One region of the Sporosarcina sp. Y838 genome, then DNA from elsewhere that is predicted to be linked to it. Evidence: riboswitches for the same ligand, from Rfam matches in the RefSeq annotation. Region 1 holds a riboswitch; the other holds the start of a gene.

Region 1 (4,485 bases):
ACAACAAAATTTGAGTCAATGAGGGACTTAATGGCATCCTTTTCAAGTATATTAATTGGTTTAGGGGATGGTACCACACGCCGGTATCCTCTTCCGGAATCCTCAATAAATTTCCATTCCGGATGTGTTGCCTTCATAAGCTCAGATTGTTCAAAGGTATAAAATGATCCCACAGGTTTTGTTGGATTTTTAAAGTTGGGATCATCTGAACTTACTTCAACCCGAGTTAGAAGAGTAGCAACTTTTTTATCAATACACCTTCTTGCAAATTCATTTGTTAATGCCTGTTGAATTTGATAGCCAATCCCGCCTTGTGTATCCGCTACACAATTAACGAGCGGGATTAAAGGCATTCCTTCTTGTTCGCGTGCAATTTCAGACCTTCGAAGACCGAAACCTACCTGTGGTCCATTTCCGTGTGTAACGACAACTTTATAGCCTTCTTCCACCATATCGGCAATATTAATAACCGTTTTTTGCACTACTTCATATTGATCCTGAATTGAATCAAAGCCATTCCCTTTAACCAACGCGTTTCCGCCGATGGCAACAATTATTACTCCACTCACCCGTGTTCCCCCTATAATACGTATGTATTGTTCTAGCTGCAGTTTGTGTGCTCGTCTGCCCAGTAGCTCAAATTCAAGCTCATAGGAAATGGATCCTTCATAGTCATGATTATATACGGGATTTCAATAATTACATACAAAAACCCAAAATCGCTGCCACCGCTCATATATCAAATCGATGCCTGTGCACCACGCTATTCAGACACTATTCAAACAATTGCAGAGTTGAATGAAAAGAGTTCTCTGGCCGAATGTAGCTGGAGGTTTTTTCATTTTCAATCCAATTTTCCACCACCTTTTGTTGAGTTGGGGTTAAAACGCTCTTGAAAACATCCTCCTGGGATATAATTTAAAATGTAGATTCAATAAGAAACACCTGAAACTTTGTTAATTCAATGTTTCAGGTGTTTTTGATCTTGTTGAGACACCTTTCATTTCACCCCACCTATGCCCTTTCTTAAGTCTCAAAATGTCCCTAGAATTTGTCCGAAGTGGCTCTGAAATCTGGCACACGTGTCACTATCTCATGTCCATATCCAGTTCAAGATCTTTTATATCAAAATTAACATTAAATTAATAGATTACGACTAATTTCGACATTATATTTAGTGAAAGTGTACTACAATATATGGAAAGGTTATTAATTAATACAACATGTAGTGAAAAGGGAAGGAAGTATTGTCGCATGACAACGGTAGAATTACAAGAAGAATTCAAGCGTATTTTAGAATATGGATATCGTCGAGGAAATGAGAATGATTCGATTAAAATGGCTGATTTTATTGGAGAGTTATCCGAGCAGCTAAGAATAGAGTTTAACAAGGATGAAATAGAAGGCCTAAATCCTAAATATAAGATAGAGGTGGAATAAAAAATGAAAAATGATGCCTGCGGAAAAGCGTTCCTGTGCACCGCACATTTCAGACACTATTCAGACAATTATAGAAGTGAATGAATGGAGTTGTTGAGTATTGCGGACAGAAATGAGCCAGCTGTGCGGAGTTTTGAGCCACCGTTTGCGGACGTGAGAGCCTGAAAATCCATGCCTGTGCACCGTGCAATTCAGACGCTATTCAGATAATTGCAGAAGTGGATGATTACAGCCAAGGAAATGTACCACCCTTGACATTGTTTTTACCACTACATAACTTCTGGAAGATTTAAGATGAAAAATCATATTTTCTGTAATCAAGAAATTCGCGCTCGTTATACAAATTTGATTGGTTTTCAGTAAGGTCAGTCTTCCGCAAACGGGCCAAATTATTAAGTTATGGGGGGGGGATGTTTTGAATACAATAGTGTTATTTACAATACTTGTTTCTCTGCTAGTTTCCACCATAACTTGCTGAGTGTTCTAACAGCATTGGTTGTAAATGCAGTAATTCTACTAATAGCAACCGTCCTTTTTAATAAATTAGATGTACAAGCATTTCATAAACAAACAGATGCCGTCTTTAGCAGTTTGGGAATACTAGTATTTGCGTTTTTTATTCCAGTGCAGCGATAATGGTATTAGAATAGAACTTGTATTAATTGCGTGAGTGGTGCTTTAAAAACAGCTTTAAATTATGAAGAGAAGGAGAATACTATGAAAGAAAAAAATGAAAAAAAAATTCCTGAAAACGATACGGTTAAAGCAAGTGCTGAAGCTGAAAAAACTCTTGCTGATTTAGCGAAAGAAGCCCTGAAGTTTGGAAAAAGTAGTGAGGATATAACTATAGCTGATCAACAATCAACCTCGGAATACAATGCTGCCCTCTCAGAAACATTAAATTCAATTAATAAAGAAATTAGTGAAACTAAAGATCCAGAAGAAAAATCTAGTCTTTACAAGCAAAGAGAAGATATTATGAATAGGATGAGAGAAGAAAAAGAAAAACAACGGCAGAATAATAACGAAAGAGAAGAAAAAGACAGAAATCAAGCAACAGGTTTTTTCACTATCGTTACAGCAGTTGCATTAGGAGCTGGAGCATTTGCAACTAAATTATTATTAGATAACAAAAAAGCTTAGATAGTAAGACCTCGATTTGATTGATTTATAAATACTTTGCCAGTCCCTTAAACTATTCAAACCTCAACCAGCCGTTTAATTGTCAGAATGGTGTGAGTGACACTTTTAGTAAGTCATAATCTGTATTGCAGTTCATCAATCGGGGGCAATTACTTAGTAGTAAGCGTTCCTCCAACGATAACTAGCGGATCAATCGAAGAACGTGACAAACGAATTGCTGAGTTGACAATTAGAAAGTTTGAAGTTGTGCGCTTTTTTGAAAAGATAGTGGAAAGCATCGATTTGGCATAGTCAGAGAGCAGCAGTACGTCCCTATATGCTGCATGAGGCGAAATAATGATTAAATTCAGAATATTGACTAGACTTTTACCTTTCTATGGTTTATTATATTAATTAATCGAATAGTAGCGGATGAATATTATGGGAGAGACTAAACGTATTGTTTAGCACCGAAGGAGCAAGTTCCGAAAAACAGGAATCAATCTCTCAGGTAAAAGGACCATAATAGGACGCGTCTCTGGAGAGCGCCATGTGCCACCAAAGGAGTTACACTCTCAGGTAAAAGGACAGAGGAAGTATAGGTGAACACCTATATTTCCTCTGCCCTTTTTTGTGGTGAAATGTGGTAAATTGTAAATAGGAGGGTACATCACCATAGTCTATGAGGAAAATTGTTAATCGGCGGTCTATTATGTATTTACAATTATTAAAAATGTAAGCGCTTTATTATGAAAATGACAGAAGTGTGAAAGTATGATTAGAAGACTCGTTATTACTAACCTGAAAATTAAGGAGTGAAACATTTTATGCAGGAACAACAATTGGAAAGAGGCCTAAAAAATAGACACGTACAACTAATTGCAATTGGCGGGGCAATTGGAACCGGATTATTTCTAGGAGCAGGAAAGTCTATTCATCTAGCAGGACCTTCAATTTTATTTGCTTACCTGATTACAGGTATAATTTGCTTTTTGATTATGCGCTCACTTGGAGAACTACTCTTATCCAATTTGAAATATAATACTTTTGTGGACTTTGTACAAGATTATTTAGGGAATATGGCAGCTTTTATGACTGGCTGGACCTACTGGTTTTGCTGGATTTCAATCGCAATGGCCGATATAACAGCTGTTGGTCTCTATGCCCAGTATTGGTTCCCTGAAATACCACAGTGGATGCCGGGGTTAATTGCGCTAGTCGTTTTGTTAATTATGAACCTTGCAACTGTAAAGCTTTTTGGTGAAATGGAGTTCTGGTTCGCATTGATTAAAGTTATTGCGATTCTAGGATTAATCGTAATTGGATCGGTTATGATTATTAAAGGATTTTCAACGAGTGAAGGTCCATCTAGTTTCACAAATCTATGGAGCCACGGCGGAATGTTCCCGAATGGCATCAGTGGATTTATTCTCTCATTCCAGATGGTAGTATTTGCGTTTGTTGGGATTGAACTTGTTGGTCTGATGGCGGGCGAAACAAAGGATCCGGAAAAGGTTATTCCAAAAGCCATCAATAATATCCCTATTCGGATTATTATCTTCTATATTGGCGCCCTGATTATCATTATGAGTATTTATCCGTGGACTGCAGTCAAGCCTTCAGAAAGCCCATTCGTTCAAGTTTTCGTAGGGGTTGGAATCATTGCAGCTGCTGGTATCGTCAATTTTGTCGTCCTGACATCCGCTGCTTCGGCATGTAATAGTGCTATGTTTAGTACAAGCAGAATGATGTACTCACTTGCTAAAGACAAATATGCACCTGAACGTTTAGCAAAACTTAATAAACGTAAAGTACCTGCCGGTGCATTGTACTTCTCAAGTATCGTTATTCTAATTGCTGTTATTTTGAACTATGTTATGCCAGAAGGCGTATTTACGCTAATTACAAGTATTTCTACAGTAT
Region 2 (4,485 bases), on a different contig from region 1:
GCGTGGAAGGATGATTATTTATGAATGAAGGGGGCTATTCGTGGCCGGAAACGATACTGACATTGACTATAGTAATTGTGATATTTGGCACACTACTTCCTTTCTCCACTTTCGCGACTTCCAAACTACAGTTAAAAAAGGCGGCAATGTATGCTTCGGAAACCGCATTACAAGGCGCTATCTATTTTAAAGCATATGGATTATCGGAAGGTGTCCGGAAGATTGAAGAAATCGATTATAAGTGGTCCATTCATGGACAAGCTGTCTGTGTGTCATATGAAATTATTGATAAGGTGTACGATAAATGCGTAAATACCTAAAGGTACGTGACGAAAAGGGCTATACGTTCCTAGAAAGCATTTTCCAACTAACTGTATTGTCTATTTTTCTTCATTTATTTATTTTGTTCTTTTTTTGGAAAGAGCCAATAGAGGAAAAGTTCTTTGACACCTCCTCCACAGAGTGGGAACTGTTTTCACTGGATATGCAAAAACTGCTTTCAGATGTTAGTGAAATTCAATTGCTTTATGAAGGAACTACTTTTCGTCTTGTCACAAGCCGTGGGAGGATAAACATAGGACAAAGTGGGACTGTCATTAGAAAACTAGTTAACGGAGAAGGACATGTCCCATTGATTACGGGAGTTCAGTCAGTGAGATTCACTTATGACGGTATGACTTTAACTGCTCATGTATTGCTGCTTAATGGTTCAGTAAAAGTAAGGGGGTTTGCGGTTGGATTGTATCCGGAATGAAAATGGAGCCATGCTTGCAGCAACAATTATTTTATTATTTTTCGTTAGTCTCTTTCTTTTCTCCCTCGTTTCATGGCATGATAGTCTACAAAGGAATTACGATTCGCTTGAGACGTATTATGAGAACGAAACGGTGAGGACAATGAAACGGAGCGGATAAGCATATTCGTTCTGCCAAATGGGTGATGAGATGAAGAAAGTATATTTAGTTGGTTTTATGGGATGTGGAAAAAGTGCAATCGGCAAACGACTTAGTTATGCAACAAGAATGCCCTTTTACGATATGGATAATGAAATCGTAAAGATGACAGGTTTGTCGATTCCACAAATATTTGAACTGCACGGCGAGGAGTATTTCCGTAATTTGGAAACGGATTTTCTCCGCTCATTTCGTGATGAATATTGTATCATTGCAACGGGCGGAGGTGTGGCGATGAGAAAGGAAAATAGGGAAGTCATGCGTGAGACGGGACTTGTCTTTTTCCTTAATGCTCCATTTCGTGACATATGGCGGCGAATATCAACCGACCGGAATCGTCCAATTGTGCAAAGGTCTAGCCGAAGCGACCTTGAAGGTTTATTTAATGCGCGAAAACCTTTTTACTTACAAAGTGCCCATTTTAAAGTGGAAACTGAAAAGCGTTCGTTAAGAGATATTGTAGATTATATTGCTTTTCAAATTGGCCGTCTTAAAGGGGAAAAGTAATAAGTGGAAATCAGCTGTTGATTAGATTTTTAAAACTATAGTTAGCAGAAAGTTTAATTTTCAAAGATATACACGAACGTTTTGGGTTATAAAGGCATCAATGTTCGTTAAAACGACAGTCAATTAAAAAGCATTGCACTTACATGGATGAAATGTTAAGATATAAGGCGAAAGGGCAATAGTTGTCCGAATCTTATTCATTTTCATTTCAATTGAATAGCGCGAATGATTGTATGAGGAGAGCACGCAAAGGCGTCGCCGAAGGAGCAAGTAACTTATGTTATGAATCTCTCAGGTAACAAGACTCATACAGGACGCATCTCTGGAGAGTGCCGGATAATCGGCCACCAACGAGGAAAGCCGTAAGGTCAAACTTTCAGGTACAAGGACAGAGGTTCTCTTCTTAGGGGACCTCTGTCCTTTTTTATCAATTTTCCAAGGGGGAATGAATTATGTCAGAAACTTTACAACGTACCGTCCTTTTTGATAGCTATGCTGAGTATGGCGGGAAAACAATCGATTTTGGTGGTTGGGAATTGCCTGTTCAATTCTCGAGTATAAAAGCGGAACACGAAGCTGTACGTACGAAAGCAGGATTATTTGATGTATCCCATATGGGTGAAGTGCTTGTAAGTGGGGAAGGTTCTCTTCCTTATTTGCAAAAAATGGTTACTAACGATGTTTCGAAACTTAAAGATGGACAAGCGCAGTATACCGCTATGTGTTATGAAGATGGCGGAACTGTAGACGACCTTCTAATTTACAAACGTGGTGAAAACGACTATCTACTTGTTGTCAACGCGTCAAATATCGACAAAGATCTCGAGTGGATGAACAGTTACGTGACTGATGATGTTAAAATTGAAAATGTATCATCTTCCTATGCACTTCTAGCTTTGCAAGGACCAATAGCGCAGGAAGTCCTTCAGAAGTTGACAAACGAGTCGCTTGAAGACATTAAGTTTTTCCGTTTCAAGGAAAATGTCGAGATTTCAGGTCAGAAAGTGCTTGTATCCCGTACAGGATACACTGGAGAAGATGGTTTTGAAATTTATGGATCACCGGAAGCGATTGTTGAACTATGGTCTGCTATCCTGAAAGCAGGCGAAAGTGAAGGCGTCGTACCAGCGGGTCTTGGAGCACGTGATACACTTCGTTTCGAAGCGGGTTTACCGTTATATGGACAAGAATTGTCAAAAGATATCTCACCACTTGAAGCGGGTGTAGGTTTTGTAGTCAAAGTAAATAAAGAAGCAGATTTCCATGGGAAAGAAGCTTTATCTGTACAAAAAGAGAATGGTGTACCGCGTAAACTTATCGGTTTGGAAATGATTGATAAAGGGATTCCACGTACTGGGTACAAAGTATTCCTCGGTGAAGAACAAATCGGTGAAGTCACGACGGGTACACAATCACCAACACTTAAAAAGAATATAGGTTTTGCGCTTTTGAATCGTGAGCATACTGCTGAAGGAACTGAAGTTGAAATAGAAATTCGAAATAAACGTTTGAAAGCTGTAATTATTGCTACACCATTTTATAAACGCTAATCATACTAACATTATGAAAAGGGGTTAAGAGGACATGCAGCATCGTTATATTCCTATGACTGAAACTGATCGCGCTGAAATGATGAAAACAATTGGTATTTCATCCATAGATGAACTTTTTGCGGACATTCCTGAAAAGGTCCGATTTAAAGGCGAATACAATATTAAAAAAGCGAAATCTGAAACTTCATTAACAAAAGAACTGTCAAAACTTGCGTCGAAAAATGCGGATGCGCGCACATATGCATCATTCTTAGGTGCAGGGGTTTATGATCATTACAAACCAATCATTGTTGACCATGTTATTTCGCGTTCTGAGTTCTATACGGCTTATACGCCTTACCAACCGGAAATTTCGCAAGGTGAGTTGCAAGCGATTTTTGAGTTCCAAACAATGATTTGTGAGCTGACTGGTATGGATCTTGCAAACTCATCTATGTACGATGGCGGAACGGCTCTTGCAGAAGCGGGAACGCTTGCATCTGGACATACGCGTCGGAAGAAACTTCTTGTTTCCGAGACGGTTAATCCGGAATCTCGTGATGTAGTGCTTTCCTATGCATCAGGTCAAAATATCGAAGTGGTCACGATTCCACAAAAAGATGGCGTAACAGATATGGCGATGCTGGAAGAATTGATAGACGAGAATACAGCCGCTGTTTTAGTTCAATACCCGAACTTCTTCGGTCAAATCGAAGACATTCAAAAAATCGGGGAAATTACACACGCTAAAGGCGGATTGTACGTTGTATCATCAAATCCACTTGCACTTGGAATACTGACGCCACCTGGCAAGCTAGGCGCTGACATCACGGTAGGAGATGCACAGCCGTTCGGCATTCCAGAATCTTTCGGCGGACCACATTGTGGCTATTTCGCAGTGACGAAAAAGTTGATGCGAAAAGTACCTGGGCGTCTTGTTGGAGAAACGACGGATGATGAGGGCCGCAGAGGTTACGTTTTGACACTTCAAGCACGAGAGCAGCATATCCGTCGTGATAAAGCGACGTCTAACATCTGTTCGAACCAAGCCCTGAATGCACTTGCAGCTTCTGTTGCGATGACTGCACTTGGGAAAATAGGCGCGCAAGAAATTGCATATCAGAACATTGTGAAAACACGTTATGCGAAGGAAGCATTTGAAAAAGCCGGGTTTGAAGTTAAATTTAGTGGATCGCATTTTAACGAGATTGTCGTTGATTGCAAACAGTCTGTTAAAGAAGTGAATACAACATTATTTACAAAAGGGATAATCGGCGGCTATGACTTAGGTTTGACGTATCCTGAATTTGCAAACCATGCTCTAATCGCTGTGACTGAACAGCGTACGAAAGAAGAAATCGATGCACTTGTGCAGGAAATGGAGGCCCTTCATGCATAAAGATAACCAGGCATTAATATTTGAACTTACTAGAGAAGGACGGATAGGCTATAGTCTTCCTGAACTGGATGTGCCTGAACTTGACCTTTCCGGC

What was found. A riboswitch is a leader RNA that binds a small molecule or an ion and turns the genes downstream of it on or off. The one in region 1 is predicted to bind glycine.
Region 2: linked by a shared signal. The riboswitch ahead of gcvT (glycine cleavage system aminomethyltransferase GcvT) and the one ahead of AC1TO4_RS03770 (amino acid permease) in region 1 are both predicted to bind glycine.

What each region holds. Positions count from the first base shown of each region.
Region 1 covers NZ_JBXCJD010000002.1:208,727-213,211, reverse strand. Annotated here, with positions in the region: gene arcC (carbamate kinase) at 1-569, opposite strand, end outside; gene AC1TO4_RS03785 (YwzD family small protein) at 1,255-1,440, shown strand; gene AC1TO4_RS03780 (hypothetical protein) at 2,158-2,583, shown strand; gene AC1TO4_RS03775 (hypothetical protein) at 2,680-2,874, shown strand; glycine riboswitch at 2,995-3,095, shown strand; gene AC1TO4_RS03770 (amino acid permease) at 3,390-4,485, shown strand, end outside.
Region 2 covers NZ_JBXCJD010000007.1:109,323-113,807, forward strand. Annotated here, with positions in the region: gene AC1TO4_RS11930 (prepilin-type N-terminal cleavage/methylation domain-containing protein) at 1-28, shown strand, start outside; gene AC1TO4_RS11935 (hypothetical protein) at 21-320, shown strand; gene comGF (competence type IV pilus minor pilin ComGF) at 305-754, shown strand; gene AC1TO4_RS11945 (hypothetical protein) at 735-914, shown strand; gene AC1TO4_RS11950 (shikimate kinase) at 945-1,460, shown strand; glycine riboswitch at 1,686-1,777, shown strand; glycine riboswitch at 1,779-1,856, shown strand; gene gcvT (glycine cleavage system aminomethyltransferase GcvT) at 1,913-3,010, shown strand; gene gcvPA (aminomethyl-transferring glycine dehydrogenase subunit GcvPA) at 3,045-4,391, shown strand; gene gcvPB (aminomethyl-transferring glycine dehydrogenase subunit GcvPB) at 4,384-4,485, shown strand, end outside.